DNA from 2 places in the Bacillus sp. NPDC077027 genome. Region 2 is predicted to be linked to the other one. Evidence: a T-box and tRNA genes for the amino acid it is inferred to sense, from the RefSeq annotation. Region 2 holds a T-box; the other holds one or more tRNA genes.
What was found. The T-box of region 2 lies ahead of tyrS (tyrosine--tRNA ligase). A T-box ahead of a tRNA ligase gene usually reads a tRNA of that ligase, here a tRNA-Tyr.

Region 1: it encodes a tRNA-Tyr, which carries the amino acid that the T-box ahead of tyrS (tyrosine--tRNA ligase) is inferred to sense. The anticodon was not compared.

What each region holds. Positions count from the first base shown of each region.
Region 1 is NZ_JBNNIO010000005.1:13,721-22,178, reverse strand. It holds gene sigW (RNA polymerase sigma factor SigW) at 1-561, opposite strand, end outside; gene rocF (arginase) at 769-1,680, opposite strand; tRNA gene ACQKEZ_RS16000 (tRNA-Gln) at 1,815-1,886, opposite strand; tRNA gene ACQKEZ_RS15995 (tRNA-Tyr) at 1,891-1,975, opposite strand; tRNA gene ACQKEZ_RS15990 (tRNA-Thr) at 2,004-2,076, opposite strand; tRNA gene ACQKEZ_RS15985 (tRNA-Val) at 2,080-2,155, opposite strand; tRNA gene ACQKEZ_RS15980 (tRNA-Glu) at 2,172-2,246, opposite strand; gene murQ (N-acetylmuramic acid 6-phosphate etherase) at 2,507-3,418, shown strand; gene ACQKEZ_RS15970 (MurR/RpiR family transcriptional regulator) at 3,432-4,301, shown strand; gene ACQKEZ_RS15965 (PTS transporter subunit EIIC) at 4,298-5,674, shown strand; gene pbp4b (penicillin binding protein PBP4B) at 5,694-7,049, shown strand; gene ACQKEZ_RS15955 (glycoside hydrolase family 3 protein) at 7,063-8,458, shown strand, end outside.
Region 2 is NZ_JBNNIO010000001.1:96,691-105,148, reverse strand. It holds gene ACQKEZ_RS00650 (cysteine hydrolase family protein) at 1-242, opposite strand, end outside; gene ACQKEZ_RS00645 (esterase/lipase family protein) at 590-1,231, opposite strand; gene ACQKEZ_RS00640 (antibiotic biosynthesis monooxygenase family protein) at 1,454-1,810, shown strand; gene tyrS (tyrosine--tRNA ligase) at 2,031-3,299, opposite strand; T-box leader at 3,351-3,587, opposite strand; gene acsA (acetate--CoA ligase) at 3,645-5,369, opposite strand; gene ACQKEZ_RS00625 (GNAT family N-acetyltransferase) at 5,524-6,156, shown strand; gene ACQKEZ_RS00620 (CBS and ACT domain-containing protein) at 6,186-6,827, shown strand; gene ACQKEZ_RS00615 (acetoin utilization protein AcuC) at 6,824-7,984, shown strand; gene motS (flagellar motor protein MotS) at 8,052-8,458, opposite strand, start outside.

The DNA.
Region 1 (8,458 bases), on a different contig from region 2:
AAGGTCTCTCAACTGTTTCCGGAGAGCCTCTCTACCCCTGTGTATCCTCGTTTTCACCGTACCAACAGGTATATTAAGAATTTCACTAATTTCCTTCAGTGAAAGCTCATCAATATACTTTAATACGATGACAGAGCGATATTTATCGGGTAATCTTAAAATTTTCTGCTGAATGGTGCTCGACAGCTCAAGAGACACCACTTCATCCTCAGGCAATACACCGTCGGCAGCAATTTGAGAATACATGTTCAATCCTTCTGTTCCTGCCACCTCTGCATCTAAATAATAATCCGGCTTTTTTTTACGGATACGGTCGATGGTCAGGTTGGTTGCAATTCGATACAGCCATGTGGAAAACTTACGGTTCACATCAAAGCTTTCAATATTCACAAAAGCACGAATAAACGCCTCTTGCGCAATATCTTCCGCCTCGTGTGCATTCCCAAGCATACGATAGCACAGCTGATAAATTTTGTCTTTATACAGGTCTACGATGTCTGCAAATGCGTTCTGATCGCCTTTTTTCACTTGCTTAATTCTCTTTTTTATCATTGTTTCCATAGTATATTCAACCTCTGCCTTCACCGGTCTTTATGTATACGAACCTCTTTTCAAAAGGTTTCATCATCCTATAAAAATAGTTTAACAAATTTTTGACACCGTGTTATGCTTATCAGCCGTTTAAAACCTTAACATATTCTTAAATTTCATGCCGCCCGTTTTAAAACAAAAAAGATCGGGGGTTATTCCCGATCTTTTTCATCCTATCTATAATAATTTTTCACCCATTAAAGAACCAATAAGTGCAACAGCAGCTTCTGCCGTTTTATTTCGTTCATCAAGAACTGGATTAACCTCAACAAATTCAGCAGAAGTCAAAATCCCTGACTCCTCTAAAAGCTCCATCGCCAAATGACTTTCACGATAGCTAATTCCTCCTGCAACCGGCGTTCCAACCCCCGGACATTCCGCTGGATCTAATCCGTCTAAATCAAGTGACAAATGCACACCGTCTGTTCGCTCCTTCAAATATGCAATGGCCTCTTCGATCACCTTCGTCATACCAATTCGGTCAATTTCATGCATCGTATATACCTTAATGCCTTTTTCCTTAATCAATGCCCTTTCACCTTCGTCTAACGAACGCGCACCAATTAAAATAAGGTTTTCCGGTTTAATTTTCGGTGAATAACCACCAATATCTGTTAAATCAAAATGACCTAGCCCAAGGCTTACAGCAAGCGGCATCCCATGAATATTGCCAGAAGGAGAGGTTTCCTCCGTATTCAAATCCCCATGTGCATCATACCAAATCACACCAAGATTCTCATAATGCTTTGACACTCCTGCCAACGTACCAATGGCAATGCTATGATCTCCACCTAAAACAAGTGGAAATGAACCTGATTGAACAATACCGTCTACCTGATCAGCCAATAACGCATTTGCACCAGCATTCTCCGTCAAGTTTTTCAGTTTCCCATCCGTTTTAAGCCCTTTCTCATCATCTCGTTGAGCGACTGGAATGTCTCCTAAATCCTCCACCTCAAAAGAAAGCGATTCCAATTTTTCTTTTACGCCTGCACAACGAATAGCACTCGGGCCCATGTCAACGCCCCTTCTCATTTGACCAAGGTCCATTGGAACACCAATCAGTGCAACCTTCTTTTTACCCACCATATGAATAACCCCTTTCCATCCATCCTCCTTATTTTATATTCCGAACGTCTCTTGACTCAACTGGACAATTTTTTGAATAGTTATACATTTCACCACAAACGAAAAAAGACACCTTTCTGAAAAAGGTGTCTTGACTGGGCTAGCTGGATTCGAACCAACGCATGACGGAGTCAAAGTCCGTTGCCTTACCGCTTGGCTATAGCCCAAAAATGGTGGAGGGGGGCGGATTCGAACCGCCGAACCCGGAGGGAGCGGATTTACAGTCCGCCGCGTTTAGCCACTTCGCTACCCCTCCACATATAAAATTGATAAAAGTAAAACAGTGCCGGCAAGAGGACTTGAACCCCCAACCTACTGATTACAAGTCAGTTGCTCTACCAGTTGAGCTACACCGGCATATGGTGGAGGATGACGGGCTCGAACCGCCGACCCTCTGCTTGTAAGGCAGATGCTCTCCCAGCTGAGCTAATCCTCCACATTCAAAAAAATCATGGTGACCCGTACGGGATTCGAACCCGTGTTACCGCCGTGAAAGGGCGGTGTCTTAACCGCTTGACCAACGGGCCAGTTTGTCAAGTTTATTGTCTCTCTGAAGCTGACAAAGGTTATTATATACATGATAAGTGCCCTTTGTAAAGGGAATTTTTATTTTTTTTATTTTCAAACTTTTTGAGCGCTTTTATCCCTACTTTTTTCTATATATATTTCCTCTATCTAAAATAATATTTCACAAAATAAAAAATATATTGAAATTTTATACCGCGACGAATATACTGAAAATTAAGAAAGAAAAAAAGTCCCATAAACGCCAGGAGGTAGGTTTAGGATGCAGCCATCCCAATTGCGATCTTTGACAACAGAATCAAGAAATCCAAATACAACGAACATTTCACAAGCAGATCCGCTCGATATGCTCAAAACCATTAACCAAGAAGATATGAAAGTCGCACAAGCCGTAAATGGCGTACTAGAGCAAGTCAAAATAGCGAGTGACTTTGCTTATGAATCCATCTCAACTGGAGGAAGACTCATTTACTTAGGAGCTGGAACGAGTGGCAGAATTGGCGTCATGGATGCGGTTGAATGTCCGCCTACGTATAGTGTTGCACCCGATGTGATTGTTGGCATTATGGCTGGCGGTGACTCCGCATTCTCACATGCAGCTGAAGATGTTGAAGACAGTGAAGAAGCAGGCAGACAAGACCTTGAACACATCAGCCTTTCGCCTAAGGATACGATTGTTGGCATCGCAGCAAGTGGCAGAACGCCCTATATTATCGGTGCACTTTCCTATGCCAAAACTGTCGGAGCCAAGACTGTTGCACTTAGTTGTAATGCCCAAGCAGAAATTAGTCAGCTCGCAGACTGCGCCATCGAAGTCATTGTTGGCCCTGAAGCCATTACAGGCTCTACAAGAATGAAAGCCGCAACAGCTCATAAAATGATTTTAAACATGCTTTCCACCTCTGTCATGATTAGACATGGGAAAGTGTATGAAAACCTCATGGTTGATGTGAAAGTAAGCAATCACAAATTAAAGGAACGTGCCATCACCATTATTCAAACTGTCACAAACGCCTCATACAACCAAGCAAAACAAGCACTTGAAGAGGCAGATTTAGAAGTCAAAACAGCCATTGTCATGCTTCAAACACAAACAGACAAAAAAACAGCAAAAACACTACTCGATCAAGCAGACGGACACATTAACAAAGCCATAGAAATACATCAATCATAAAGGAGGCGATCACATGTCAGCGGGTGGACTTACCCTTTTACACGCGATCAAACCACAGCTTCCACAATCTGAAAAAATCATCGCAGACTACATGCTAGCCCATCCCGACAAAGTCATCAAAAGCACTGTACATGAAATCAGTCAGGCAGCTGGGGCGAGTAGCTCAGCTGTCATTCGCCTCTGCAAATCCCTAGGCCTTGACGGATTTCATGATTTGAAAATGCGTATCGCTGGAGATTTAATGTATCCTGAAAAACAAGGATATCGTGACATTAAGCAAGATGAACCCATTCACTCTATTATTCAAAAAACAGCAGGCAACTCCATTCAAGCTATTAAAGACACCTCGTCTATTCTGAATGTAGAAGCATTAGAAGAAGCCATTCAACTGCTTCTTTCAGCCAAACAAATTCATTTTATCGGTGTCGGTGCATCAGGTATTGTCGCCTCAGATGCACAACAAAAATTTTTAAGAATTAATCAACCTGCAACTGCCTTTTCTGATATGCATATCGCCTCCACAGTAATTGCGAATGCAGGAAAAGATGACGTTGTCTTCGGTATCTCTTTTTCTGGAGAAACAGAAGATATCATCCAAGCACTACAGCTAGCAAAAGACAATCATGTCAAAACAATTGGTCTAACACACCCAGGTCACACAAGCGTCTCATCTCTTTGTGACGTTCAGTTGTCGACATCCGGATCTAATGAAGCACCATTTCGCAGTGCAGCCACTTCCTCCAGAATGGCACAGCTTTACATCATCGACGTGTTGTTTCTCGGCTTAGCTGCCCGCCAATACGAGAAAACAGCCCAATATATAGATAAAACGAGAAATGCCATACGCTCCATGAAAAGAAAATCAAAGGGGGATTCATCATGAAAGATCAAAAAAAGTATCAGCAACTAGCTGAAAACATTCTTGCGCTTTGCGGTGGACCTGATAACATCACCTCCCACACACACTGTATGACACGACTCCGCATAACACCCGTTGACAATGAGAAAATAAAGACAGCAGAAATAAAAAAAATAGACGGTGTCATCGGGGTCGTTGAAGCAGAATCACTACAGATTATCTTAGGCACAGGTGTAGTCAATCAAGTATCGAATGCTTTTGAAAAGTTGCTTCTTAATTCCAAGCAATTCGATTTAAAGAGTGAAGCAGACAAAAACAAACAAGCGATCTCACAAAAGAATCGAACACCCTTCAAATTATTCTTACGTCGAATCGCTAGTATCTTTATCCCTATCATTCCCGCACTCGTTGCATCAGGACTCATTACTGGTATCACAAAGGCTATTGTTCAAGCAGGTTGGCTCGATCAGAAATCTCAAATTGCCATCATTTTAACCGTTATCGGCTCAGGTCTCTTCGCTTATCTTGGCATTTTAGTTGGATCAAATGCCGCGAAAGAATTCGGTGGATCTCCCGCCTTAGGTGCTTTAGCCGGAATTTTAATCATCAACCCTGCATCTGCCGACATTACACTATTTGGCGCAAGTATATTACCAGGTAGAGGTGGATTAATCGGGGTTCTGTTAGCAGCCATCTTTATGGCATTGATTGAAACTCGAATTAGACGCACAGTCCCACAGTCACTTGACATCATCGTCACACCAACCATCACACTTCTCATTACAGGAATCGTTACCTATGTCATCTTCATGCCAGTGGGCGGATTCATTTCGGATACAATTACCTCCGGACTGACATACTTATTAAACATGGGCGGCATCGTTGCCGGTTTTATCCTAGGCGCAACCTTCCTTCCACTAGTCGTTACAGGTCTTCACCAAGGTTTAACACCCATTCATATGGAACTGATTAATTCAATTGGAGATGACCCACTTCTTCCGATTTTAGCGATGGGTGGTGCTGGTCAAGTTGGAGCTGCATTTGCCATTTATCTCAAAACAAAAAAGAAAAAACTAAAAAGAGCCATCGCAGGCGGGCTTCCGTCAGGTATGCTTGGTATTGGTGAACCCCTTATCTTTGGTGTTACCTTGCCGCTCGGCAGACCTTTTCTCACTGCCTGTCTCGGCGCTGGAATCGGCGGTGCATTTCAATCGGCCTTTCAGATTGCTACTACGTCCATCGGAGTCTCTGGGCTACCACTCACCTTCTTAGTGCACACACATCAAATTGTCCTTTATCTCATCGGCCTATTGATCGCCTATGTTGCCGGATTTATCTTCACCTTCCTCTTTGGCTTTCATGACGACATGGCTGCTGAATTTGACGAAACTGCATAATAAAAAGGAGGACCAACGATTGAAGAAAAGCTTTCTTTTGACTACTTGTCTGCTTCTGTTCCTTGTCATACCTGTACAAACTTTTGCAACGAGTCCCCTTCCTGCTTCGTCTTTGTCTAAAACAGCACCTGAAGAATATCCGGTATTAACAAAAGCAAAAAAACCAGAACAAGTTGGTTTTTCTTCTAGGCAGCTTAGGAAGGTTGACCAAATGATTGAAAAAGACATCAAAGCTGGATTTCCAGGAGCAACACTCATCATCATTAAAGATAACAAAATTGTTCATCACAAGGCATACGGCTATCGTCAAAAGTATGATGGCACAAGTGAACTCAAGTCTTTCAAAAAAATGAAAAAAGACACCCTCTTCGACCTTGCATCTAATACCAAAATGTATGCCACAAACTACGCTTTACAAAAGCTAGTCTATGAACAAAAACTAGATATCAACGAGCACGTTCAGTCCATTCTTTCTGACTTTAAAGATGATCCAAATGAGAAAGTAACAGGTAAAAACAAGCTTCGTGTAAAAGATTTACTAACCCATTCCGCCGGGCTTCCATCAAGTGTTCTTTTTTACAGCAAAGAAGCTGCCGGCTCCTTCTTTTCTCAGGATCGCAATCTGACCATGAAACTCTTACCGAAAGTACCACTTCAATACGAACCAGGAACTCAGCATATTTATAGTGATATTGACTATATGTTGCTTGGAATGATCATTGAGAAAAAAACAGGAATGACCCTCGACCAATATGTCGAGTCCACCATCTATAAACCACTAGGTCTCAAACATACCAAGTTCAATCCACTGCAAAAAGGGTTTCAACCAAAGCATTTTGCGGCAACTGAACGCCTTGGCAACACACGCGATGGGGTCATTACCTTTGAAAACATTCGACATCATACAATCATTGGGCAAGTACATGATGAAAAAGCCTATCATTCAATGGCGGGTATTTCTGGACACGCTGGACTTTTCTCAAATATAAGCGATATGGCGGTTCTCTTACAGCTCATGCTAAATGACGGCGGGTACGGAAAGAAGACCATTTTCGATAAAAAAGCCATTGACCTATTCACCAAGGCATCAGATACGAACCCTACCTATGGATTGGGCTGGCGTAAAAACGGCAACGCTGATATGGAATGGATGTTTGGAAAGCATGCAAGTAAGGAAGCATATGGACACACCGGCTGGACAGGAACGATGACATTGATTGACCCAAAGCATCAGCTAGGTGTTGTTCTACTCACCAATAAAAAACATTCACCTGTCATTTCACCGGAAACCAATCCGAATCAATTTGAAGGCGACCTTTTTCCGACAGGCACTTACGGAAGCATCATGACCGCTATCTATGAATCATTAAAGTAATAGGAGGAATTCGATGTTAAAATCTTTGTTCCCCGCAGCGATTCTTTTTGCCCTGCTGATCTCTTCTATACCCTTGGAAAAGGTCAGCTCTGCCCCTGTTACACCAGGTGCGAAACAAATCGTTCAAAGCATGACATTAGATGAAAAAATTGGGCAAATGCTCATGCCTGATTTCCGTCATTGGCAAACAAAGGATGAAACAACTCCCACAGGATTGACAAAAATGAACGATGAAGTCGCTGATATTGTCAAAAAATATCATCTTGGCGGAGTGATTCTATTTGCAGAGAATGTCACTGGCACAGAACAAACAGTCAAATTAACACATGAGTTTCAAAAGGCTTCTCCAACCATCCCCTTACTCATTTCCATTGATCAAGAGGGTGGTATTGTCACACGACTTGAAACAGGCACACATTTCCCAGGAAATATGTCGATTGGTGCCGCAAGAAGTAAAAAAAACGCCTATCAAACTGGCAAAATCATCGGGAAGGAATTAAAAACGTTAGGAATCAACACAAATTTCTCTCCTGTCCTTGATGTGAATAATAACCCAAACAACCCTGTGATTGGCGTTCGTTCTTTCAGCTCAGACCCAAAACTCGTATCAGAGCTTGGCTTACAAACAATGAAAGGTCTTCAAAAGCAAGACACTATCTCTACCCTGAAACATTTCCCAGGACATGGTGATACAGCAGTAGACAGTCATTACGGATTACCTCTTGTAAAACATGGCATAGATCGTTTGAAAAAAGTAGAGCTTTATCCATTTCAGCAAGCCATTAACGCAGGTGCCGATATGGTCATGACAGCACATGTCCAATTTCCCGCGATCGATGACACAACCTATACAAGTAAAAAAGATGGAGAAGACATCATGGTTCCAGCCACACTGTCTAAGAAAGTCATCACTCATTTGTTAAAAGAGGAAATGGGCTTTCAAGGCGTTGTCGTCACAGATGCCTTAAACATGAAGGCAATAGCAGATAATTTTGGTCAGGAGGAAGCTGTCATTATGGCACTAAAAGCAGGTGTCGACATCGCGCTCATGCCCGCACCTGTCACATCGCTAAAAACCGAAAAGAATTTAGAAAGCGTTTTCAAATCAGTGAAGGAAACTATACAAAGTGGAGAAATCCCTCTCTCTCAAATCAACCAATCAGTCGAAAAAATCATTCACTTAAAGATCAAACGTGGCATCATCACCAAACAAAAACAAATCAACCTAGAGAAAAAAATCAAGCAAGCACAAAGAATGGTTGGAAAGAAATCACACCTGAAAACTGAACTTAAAATGGCACAGGCAGGCACCACCATTCTCAAAAACAACCATAAAACCTTGCCGTTCAAGCCAAAGAAAAAGGATCATGTACTAGTAATGGCACCTTATGAAGATCAAACAGAAGCCA
Region 2 (8,458 bases):
TCAATTGGTTGAACGATTTCTTTTATTTGATATCCATCATTTTTCGGATGAAATAATGAATGAGGCTTATCCGATGTGTGTTGGATGTGTATAACGATCCATCCTTTATTTCTCCATAATTTTAGGATTTTACTGATGTTTTTCTCTGCATCTGGATTATTCCGCTCTCCCCATTTCTGATCATCGAAAGCCTTTTGTACATCAACAATGATAAGAGCTTTTTTATTCTTCTTCACAAACATCCACCTCCAATAATTGATTACAACTAACTCTAGTGTAAGTGCAGATGGTGCGTTTGTACAATGTTTATAAATGAAAAAAGACCCAATGAGTCCTTTAAAATGAAATAACAAAAAAATATTTTCTACCACCAAAGACTCCAACTTTATTCTCAATTTATACTTCGAAAAACGTAAGTGTGTAAGAGGTTTCCTAAACCTTATCATTCAGATCACTAATGGCACATGAATTTTTTAATATCGGGATATTACACCTTCTATCAATACATTTAGCGGTAATGAATACTCTTCATTTCATAGAAAAGTAGAGATCACATAAAAAAAGACAGCCTATTGGCTGTCTTTTTAATTTAATTCGTATTTTGTCCCCCGCCATTCAGCCCTTCTTTAATCAGTCCGTTGACTTGGCTACTACTTAGTAGACCGATATGACCAACACCATGAATTTGCACATTTTTTGCACCAATTAAGCGAGATAGACTATTGACTACAATTAAATCAGCTGAACTGTAGATAGACGTATACAAGATTTTCTGGTTAGGATCTGTGCCTGGAAGTGCTCTTAAAGATACTAATCCATTCGCACCACCAAGTGTCACGACATTTGCAATTTTGTCTCCACCACCTAGGTTTTTAATATAGTAAAGTGTATTGGCCCCACCCATGCTATGCGCTACGATGTCCACTTTTTTCGCTCCTGTTTTTGTCAGCACATCTTGGACAAATCTTGATAAACGAGGACCATTGTTGTAGTTATTCCCTGTTTTATCCAGAAAATCTATCGCAAATAAACTATTTCGATTCCAGCCCTGTGAACTTAAATAGGTTTTAATAGATGCAAAGTTATAGGATGCGCCACCAATTCCATGCACCATCACAACCGGATTATGTTCTGCTGCGTTTGCCTGCTTTGGCTGAAGTATAAGAGCAGAACCAAATAAGAAGACTAACACTGTCAAGAACTGCAAGCTTTTTCTTGTAAAACTCTTCATTTTATCTCCCCCATGTTCATTTTTTCTGTTTCGATTTTATTCTATTAAAGAAAAACGTGATAGAAAAGTGAACAAGGGACTGTTTGTGAGATTATTTTACAGCACTATAAATAATCAAAAAGCACCTTTGACTTTTTTAAATCAAAACAAAAAGACTATGAGACCTTCTCATAAATTCTTCTTTTATATATAATGTCGATAAACAAAAGGAGGTTCTATTAGATGCTATTTACTCAAACACCTGCACCACCCTACTATGCGGTGATTTTTACATCAAAACGAACAAATTGTGAGCCGAAAGAATACGCTGCTGCTGCTCAACAAATGGAAAATTTAGCGAAAGACCTAGACGGGTTTCTTGGAATAGAAAGTGTACGAGATGAGCATGGTGTTGGCATCACTGTATCTTACTGGCACTCATTAGCAGCAATCAAAGAATGGAAAGAACATACAGCACATCAGCGTGTTCAAAAAAAAGGTAAAACAGATTGGTATAAATCCTATACAACCCGAATTTGTAAGGTGGAACGTTTCTACACAAGCAAAGATTCACTCCTTGAAAAAGAAGAAAACGGATGAGAGAAAAGGGCCCTGTAAAATAGTGAGCCTCTTTTATCAAATCAGCCAAAATCAGTTTTCTCACGACTAGTGATGGATGCTTACTCTGATGAATGTATATCGAGTGATATGGACAAAAACTTACAGTAGTGTTCATCTCGATTCCTACTTCTAAAAAAAAAGAAAAGCACCCCCGACCATTTGGGGTGCACTTCAGTGATGCTTGCTGTTTCAATATGAGTTATTTATACGTCATAAGGAAGTATTTCTTCTTCCCTCTTCTTAACACTGTGAACTGTCCTTCAATGCGATCATCACTTGAAAGTACATAATCTTTGTCTGTTTGACGTTCTCCATTGATGTAAACAGCACCATTTGTGATATCTTCACGCGCCTGACGTTTAGATGGAGATAGCTTTGCTTCCACAAGAGCATCAACAAGTGTGAGTTCCTCTGAAACATCTTTTTCAATAGAAGGTACATCTTTGAAGCCTACTTTAACTTCTTCAGCCGTTAATGATTTGATGTCACCTTTAAATAATGCATTTGAGATGTTCACAGCCTGCTCTAGTGATTCACGTCCATGAACAAGCGTTGTGACTTCTTCTGCTAAACGGCGCTGTGCCTCACGTTTTTCAGGAGCCGTCTGAACTTTTTCCTCATAAGCTGCGATCTCTTCTTTTGATAAGAATGTGAAGCACTTCAAGTATTTCACAACATCACGATCGTCTGTGTTAATCCAGAACTGGTAGAATTCATATGGTGATGTTTTTTCTTTATCTAGCCAGATCGCACCACCTTCTGTTTTTCCGAATTTTGTACCATCTGCTTTTGTCACAAGCGGCATTGTTAAACCAAATGCTTTGGCGCCTTCTGCTTCTGATTTGCGGATGAGTTCTAGACCTGATGTGATGTTCCCCCACTGGTCACTACCACCAATTTGTAGCTTGCAGTTTTCATTTCTGTAAAGGTTTAAGAAGTCTAGAGATTGCAAAATAACGTAACTGAATTCAGTGAATGAAATACCTGTCTCAATACGTGAGCTCACGGTATCCTTTGCAAGCATGAAGTTCACACCGAAATTTTTTCCGATATCACGCAAGAATGTAATCACATCCATTTTGTTGATCCAGTCATAGTTGTTGACGATTACTGCTGGGTTTTTTTCTGCTTCAAAATCAAGAAATTGCGAAAGCTGACCTTTGATTTTTTCTGACCATTCTTGCACAATTTCCGCTGGATTCAAGGAGCGCTCTGCCTTTTTGAAGCTTGGATCACCGATCAGTCCAGTTGCTCCACCGACAAGTGCAATTGGGTGATGACCCGCTTGTTGGAATCTGCGCAATGTTAAAATTGGCAAAAGATGTCCAATGTGTAAGCTATCAGCGGTAGGATCAAATCCTGAGTATAATTTAATGTTTTCTTCTGCTAATAATTTCTTTAAACCTTCTTCATCCGTTTGTTGCTGAATTAGACCTCTGTACGATAATTCTTCAATTAATTGACTCATGATCAAAATCTCCTTTTCCATTTAAACATAAAAAAACGTCCCTTCGATAAACGAAGGGACGATATAAATCGCGGTACCACCCTGCTTAAAAGACAAAGAAAATGTCTTTTCACTCTCATCTGATAACGGATATATCCGTTCTTTCACTACTCGCGGAAGTATACATTCCCCTTTCGTAAAAGCGGTTCGTGAGGGTAATTCAAACATCTTTTTGTACTGACTCACACCAACCGCCAGCTCTCTTAGACAGGGAAAGATCGTTCTACTTATCTCAGTCGCAACCTTTGCATATTGAACTAACACATTTTTATCACACTTTCTTTTAGAAGTCAACTTAGGAAAGATTTAATCCTCCATTGTGGAAAGATCGCCAGCTGGGAGATTAAGTTCCCATGCCTTCAAGACACGTCGCATAATTTTACCACTTCTTGTTTTTGGCAATTTGTCTTTAAATTCAATTTCTCGAGGTGCAGCGTGTGCAGCAAGGCCTTTTTTAACAAACGTTCTGATCTCTTCTTTCAGCTCATCTGTCGGCTCATAGCCGCTTTGAAGTGCAATAAAGGCTTTAATGATTTCACCACGGACAGGGTCTGGTTTTCCAATGACACCCGCTTCCGTAATTGCTGGATGCTCAAGCAACTTGCTCTCCACCTCAAATGGACCAACACGCTCACCTGAGGTCATAATGACATCGTCTACACGTCCCTGGAACCAGAAATATCCGTCTTCATCCATGTATGCCGAATCTCCTGAAACATACCAATCTCCCGGCATAAAATAAGATTCATATTTTTCAGGATTGTTCCAGATTGCGTGCATCATGGCAGGCCACCCTTTTTTAATCGCGAGATTCCCCATTCGATAAGGTGGAAGTTCATTGCCTGCGTTATCGACAATCGCTGCTTGAACACCTGGAATCGGTTTGCCCATTGATCCTGGTTTAATGTCCATACTTGGGTAGTTACAGATAAGCTGTGCACCGGTTTCTGTCATCCACCATGTATCATGAATGCGTTTTGCAAAAACTGCGTCTCCCCAGCGGACCACCTCTGGATTTAAAGGCTCACCCACACTCAGTACGTGTCTTAATGAGCTAAGGTCATACTTTTTAATCAAATCATCACCAGCGCCCATGAGCATACGGAAGGCTGTTGGCGCACTGTACCATACGCTAACACCAAGCGATTCAATTGTTTCATACCAAGTGTCTGGATTAAACCGTCCACCTAAAATCACATTGGTCGCTCCGTTTAGCCACGGGGAAAAAATGCCGTACACTGTGCCAGTGACCCAGCCTGGATCAGCTGTACACCAGTAGACATCATCTTCCTTCAAGTCTAACACCCATTTACCAGTTTGTGCCTGCTGAACCATCGCTTCATGAACATGCAATACGCCCTTTGGTGTACCTGTAGAGCCAGATGTGTAATGAAGCAAGTACCCATCCTTTAAATCCATCCATTCAATTTCAAGCTCTTTTGCCGCCTTCTGCTCAGCTTTTAGATAATCAATCGTTCTCACACCATCAATGGGTTCAGTTTGCTCACCAACAATGATGACTGACTCTAGTTTTGGCAGCTCAGCAAATGGAACACGCTCTAAAAGTTCAGGTGTTGTGACAATGACTTTTGCTTCACTGTTTTCTAAACGATCCTTTACTGCCCCTTCCATAAACGCTTCAAATAATGGTCCAACGATTGCGCCTATTTTTACTGTGCCAAGCAAAATAAAATAGAGCTCAGGCGATCTTGGCATAAAAATAAATACCCTGTCACCCTTTTGAACATGCGCCTCTTCTCGTAAAACATTTCCTGCCTTGTTTGTTTTCACTTTCATATCTCTAAACGTATACTTTTCATCTCGCAGTGAATCCCTGTAGTGAAGTGCCACCTTGTTTTTTCGAAACGAGTCCGCGTGTCTGTCAATCGCTTCATATGCTGCGTTTACTTTTCCAGTATCATACCAGGAGAAATTTTTCCTTGCTTCCTCCCAATTAAACTCTTTGTATGCCTGATCATAATCATTTAAATGATAGTCCCCTTTTACTGATGATAGCGTTTCCATTTTCATCAAACAGTCCCCCTTTGCATACGTTTACAATGACTATTATAGTATAGATGACTTTTTTTCTCAATTTTTAAAAAACTCTAGTGAAACCGTTTTAATTTCTTCAAGTTTTAAGATAGAATAGAAACGACTCACTAGAATTTGAGGCGGTGGATACGTGGAGCATCCTAAAACTTATTATTCAAAAACAATTGAGCGAGAGACGGGCGATATTTTCATTGAGGGACCTGTACCCCCAGACGAACTAGCCACCTATACTTTTCATGAAGGACTTACTGCTTTTCGTTCACATGAAGAACAAAAGCAGGCACTTGTTGAAATTGCAGGCCTTCCTGAAGGACGTATCATCATTGCAAGACTTGGTCAGCTTGTTGTAGGCTATGTGACGTTCTTATATCCAGACCCGCTTGAGCGATGGTCAGAAGGAAACATGGAAAATTTAATTGAACTTGGCGCTATTGAAGTCGCTCCCCCATTTAGAGGGTGTTCACTTGGCAAGCATTTGCTCGATATCAGCATGATGGATCCGCAAATGGAGAAATATATCATCATCACAACTGAATATTACTGGCATTGGGATTTAAAGGGGACAAAGAAAAACGTATGGGATTACAGAAAAATGATGGAGAAGATGATGAACGCTGGTGGTCTCGTCTGGTTTGCGACAGATGAACCTGAAATCAGTTCGCATCCTGCCAACTGTTTAATGGCAAGAATCGGTCGTGAGGTCAGCACCGATTCAATTGAGCGCTTTGATCGCCTTCGCTTTCACCAGCGCTTCATGTATTAACGTTCTTTTGGCAAAGGGGATTGGTAAACTTGATTATTGAACAAATTATGCAGCGTGATGTCATCACCTTGCGAAAAACCGATACAATTGAGGCAGCAATTGAGAAAATGAGCTTACACCGTATTCGTCATATTCCAATTGTATCTGAACAAGGATCTGTTATCGGAATGGTCACAGACCGTGATATTAAAAGCACCAGTCCAAGTATTTTTGAAACAGAGAAACGGTATCAATTTATTCAAAAGCCAGTTGAAGAAATCATGGTCGGAGAGACAGTGACTGCTCACCCACTTGATTTTGTTGAAGAAATCTCAAGTGTCTTTTATGAGCACGGTATTGGCTGTCTACCAGTCGTGAAACGCGGAAAGCTTGTGGGGATGATTACAAAAACAGATTTACTTCGTACCTTTGTGAGATTAACCGGCGCAGATCAGCCTGGCTCTCAATTAGAGATTGAAGTGGAACAGATAACAGAGGACCTAGCAAACATTACTGCCATTCTAAAGGATCATCATATCCAAATCCTGAGTGTTCTTGTTTATCCACATGCTAACGAGACATCAAAAGTGCTAGTGTTCCGGCTTAGAACCATTCATGCCGATAGTGTCATGAAAACGATTCGAGCAAAAGGCTATAAGGTGCTGTGGCCAATGGAGCAGACACTCAAATGAAGGATGCCATTTTCGTTTTTTCACCTTCTTTTCAAACGTACCAATTTCATCAAGATCATCCCTTCAACCAGCTTCGTGTTTATTTAACATATGATCTTCTTCAAATGGTGAACGCCTTAGCAGAAGAAGATATCGTTCAACCAAGGATGGCAACCATCGATGAATTAAAGCTCGTGCACACCTCTGATTATATTCATGCTGTTCAGCTTGCAAGCGAAGGCAAGCTCCCTATAGCAGAAGGCGAACGATATGGGATTGGAACAGAAGACACACCTGTGTTTGCAGGTATGCATGAAGCTGCTTCCCTTCTCGTTGGTGGGACGCTGACTGCCGTTGATCAGGTAATGATGGGTAAGGCACGACATGCCGTGAATCTTGGAGGTGGCCTTCATCACGGCTTTAAGGGACGCGCCTCGGGTTTTTGCATTTACAATGACAGCTCGGTTGCAATTCAATATATCCAAAATCGCTACAATGCACGCGTATTATATATCGATACAGATGCCCATCATGGTGATGGCGTACAATTTAGCTTTTATGACGATCCCCATGTTTGCACCGTATCCATTCATGAAACTGGGCGTTACTTATTTCCTGGAACAGGACAAGTACAAGAAAGAGGGCATGACAAGGGCTACGGGTATGCTTATAATATTCCGTTGGATGCTTTTACAGAAGATGAGTCCTTTCTTGATGCTTATCGAACCGCAGTGACAGAAATTGCAGCATTCTTCAAACCAGATGTCATCTTAACGCAAAACGGAGCAGATGCTCATTATTATGACCCACTCACCCACTTATCCGCTACAATGAAAATTTACGAAGAGATTCCAAAGCTTGCGCATGCACTTGCCCATCAATATTGCGATGGCAAATGGATTGCAGTTGGCGGTGGTGGATATGATATTTGGCGAGTAGTGCCAAGAGCATGGAGCAGAATTTGGCTTGAAATGAAAGGCATTGAACCTCAAACATCCATTCCACAAGATTGGATTGCCAAATGGGAAAAACAATCACCTGTTTCACTTCCGTCCTCTTGGTCAGATCCTGACGATTTATATGATCCGATACCAAGACGAGCAGAAATTACTGAAAAAAACGCACAAACAGTTGAAAAAGCGCTTCTTCCTGTTAGAAGAGAAAAGAAAAAGGCATAAAAAAAAGACCTAAAGTGGTCTTTTTTTATGTACGTAAGATCAAATAAATGTTCACGCTATGGCTACATTATTTGGCAATGACAATCTCGACTCGCCGATTTGCTTTCATGCCACGCTCTGTTTCATTTGATTGAATTGGTTTTGTCTCGCCATATGCAATTGCCCTAAAACGTGTTTGCTTTAGCTTTTCTTCTGAGGTGAAATATTGGATGACACTGCTTGCCCGTGCAGCTGATAGCTCCCAATTGGATGGGTATTGATAGGTGGAAATAGGTCTTGAATCGGTATGACCTTCAACATTGATCTGATTCCCAAGGTCACCTAAAAGTTCTGCAATTTGATGAAGGAAAGGTGTAGCCTCTGGCAAAATCTTTGCTTCGCCAGAATGAAATAAAACCGCTTCCTGTAGTACAAGCACAATGCCTCGTTCGTCTCGTTTTGCCATCAATTTATCATGTAGATGATGTTTATTGA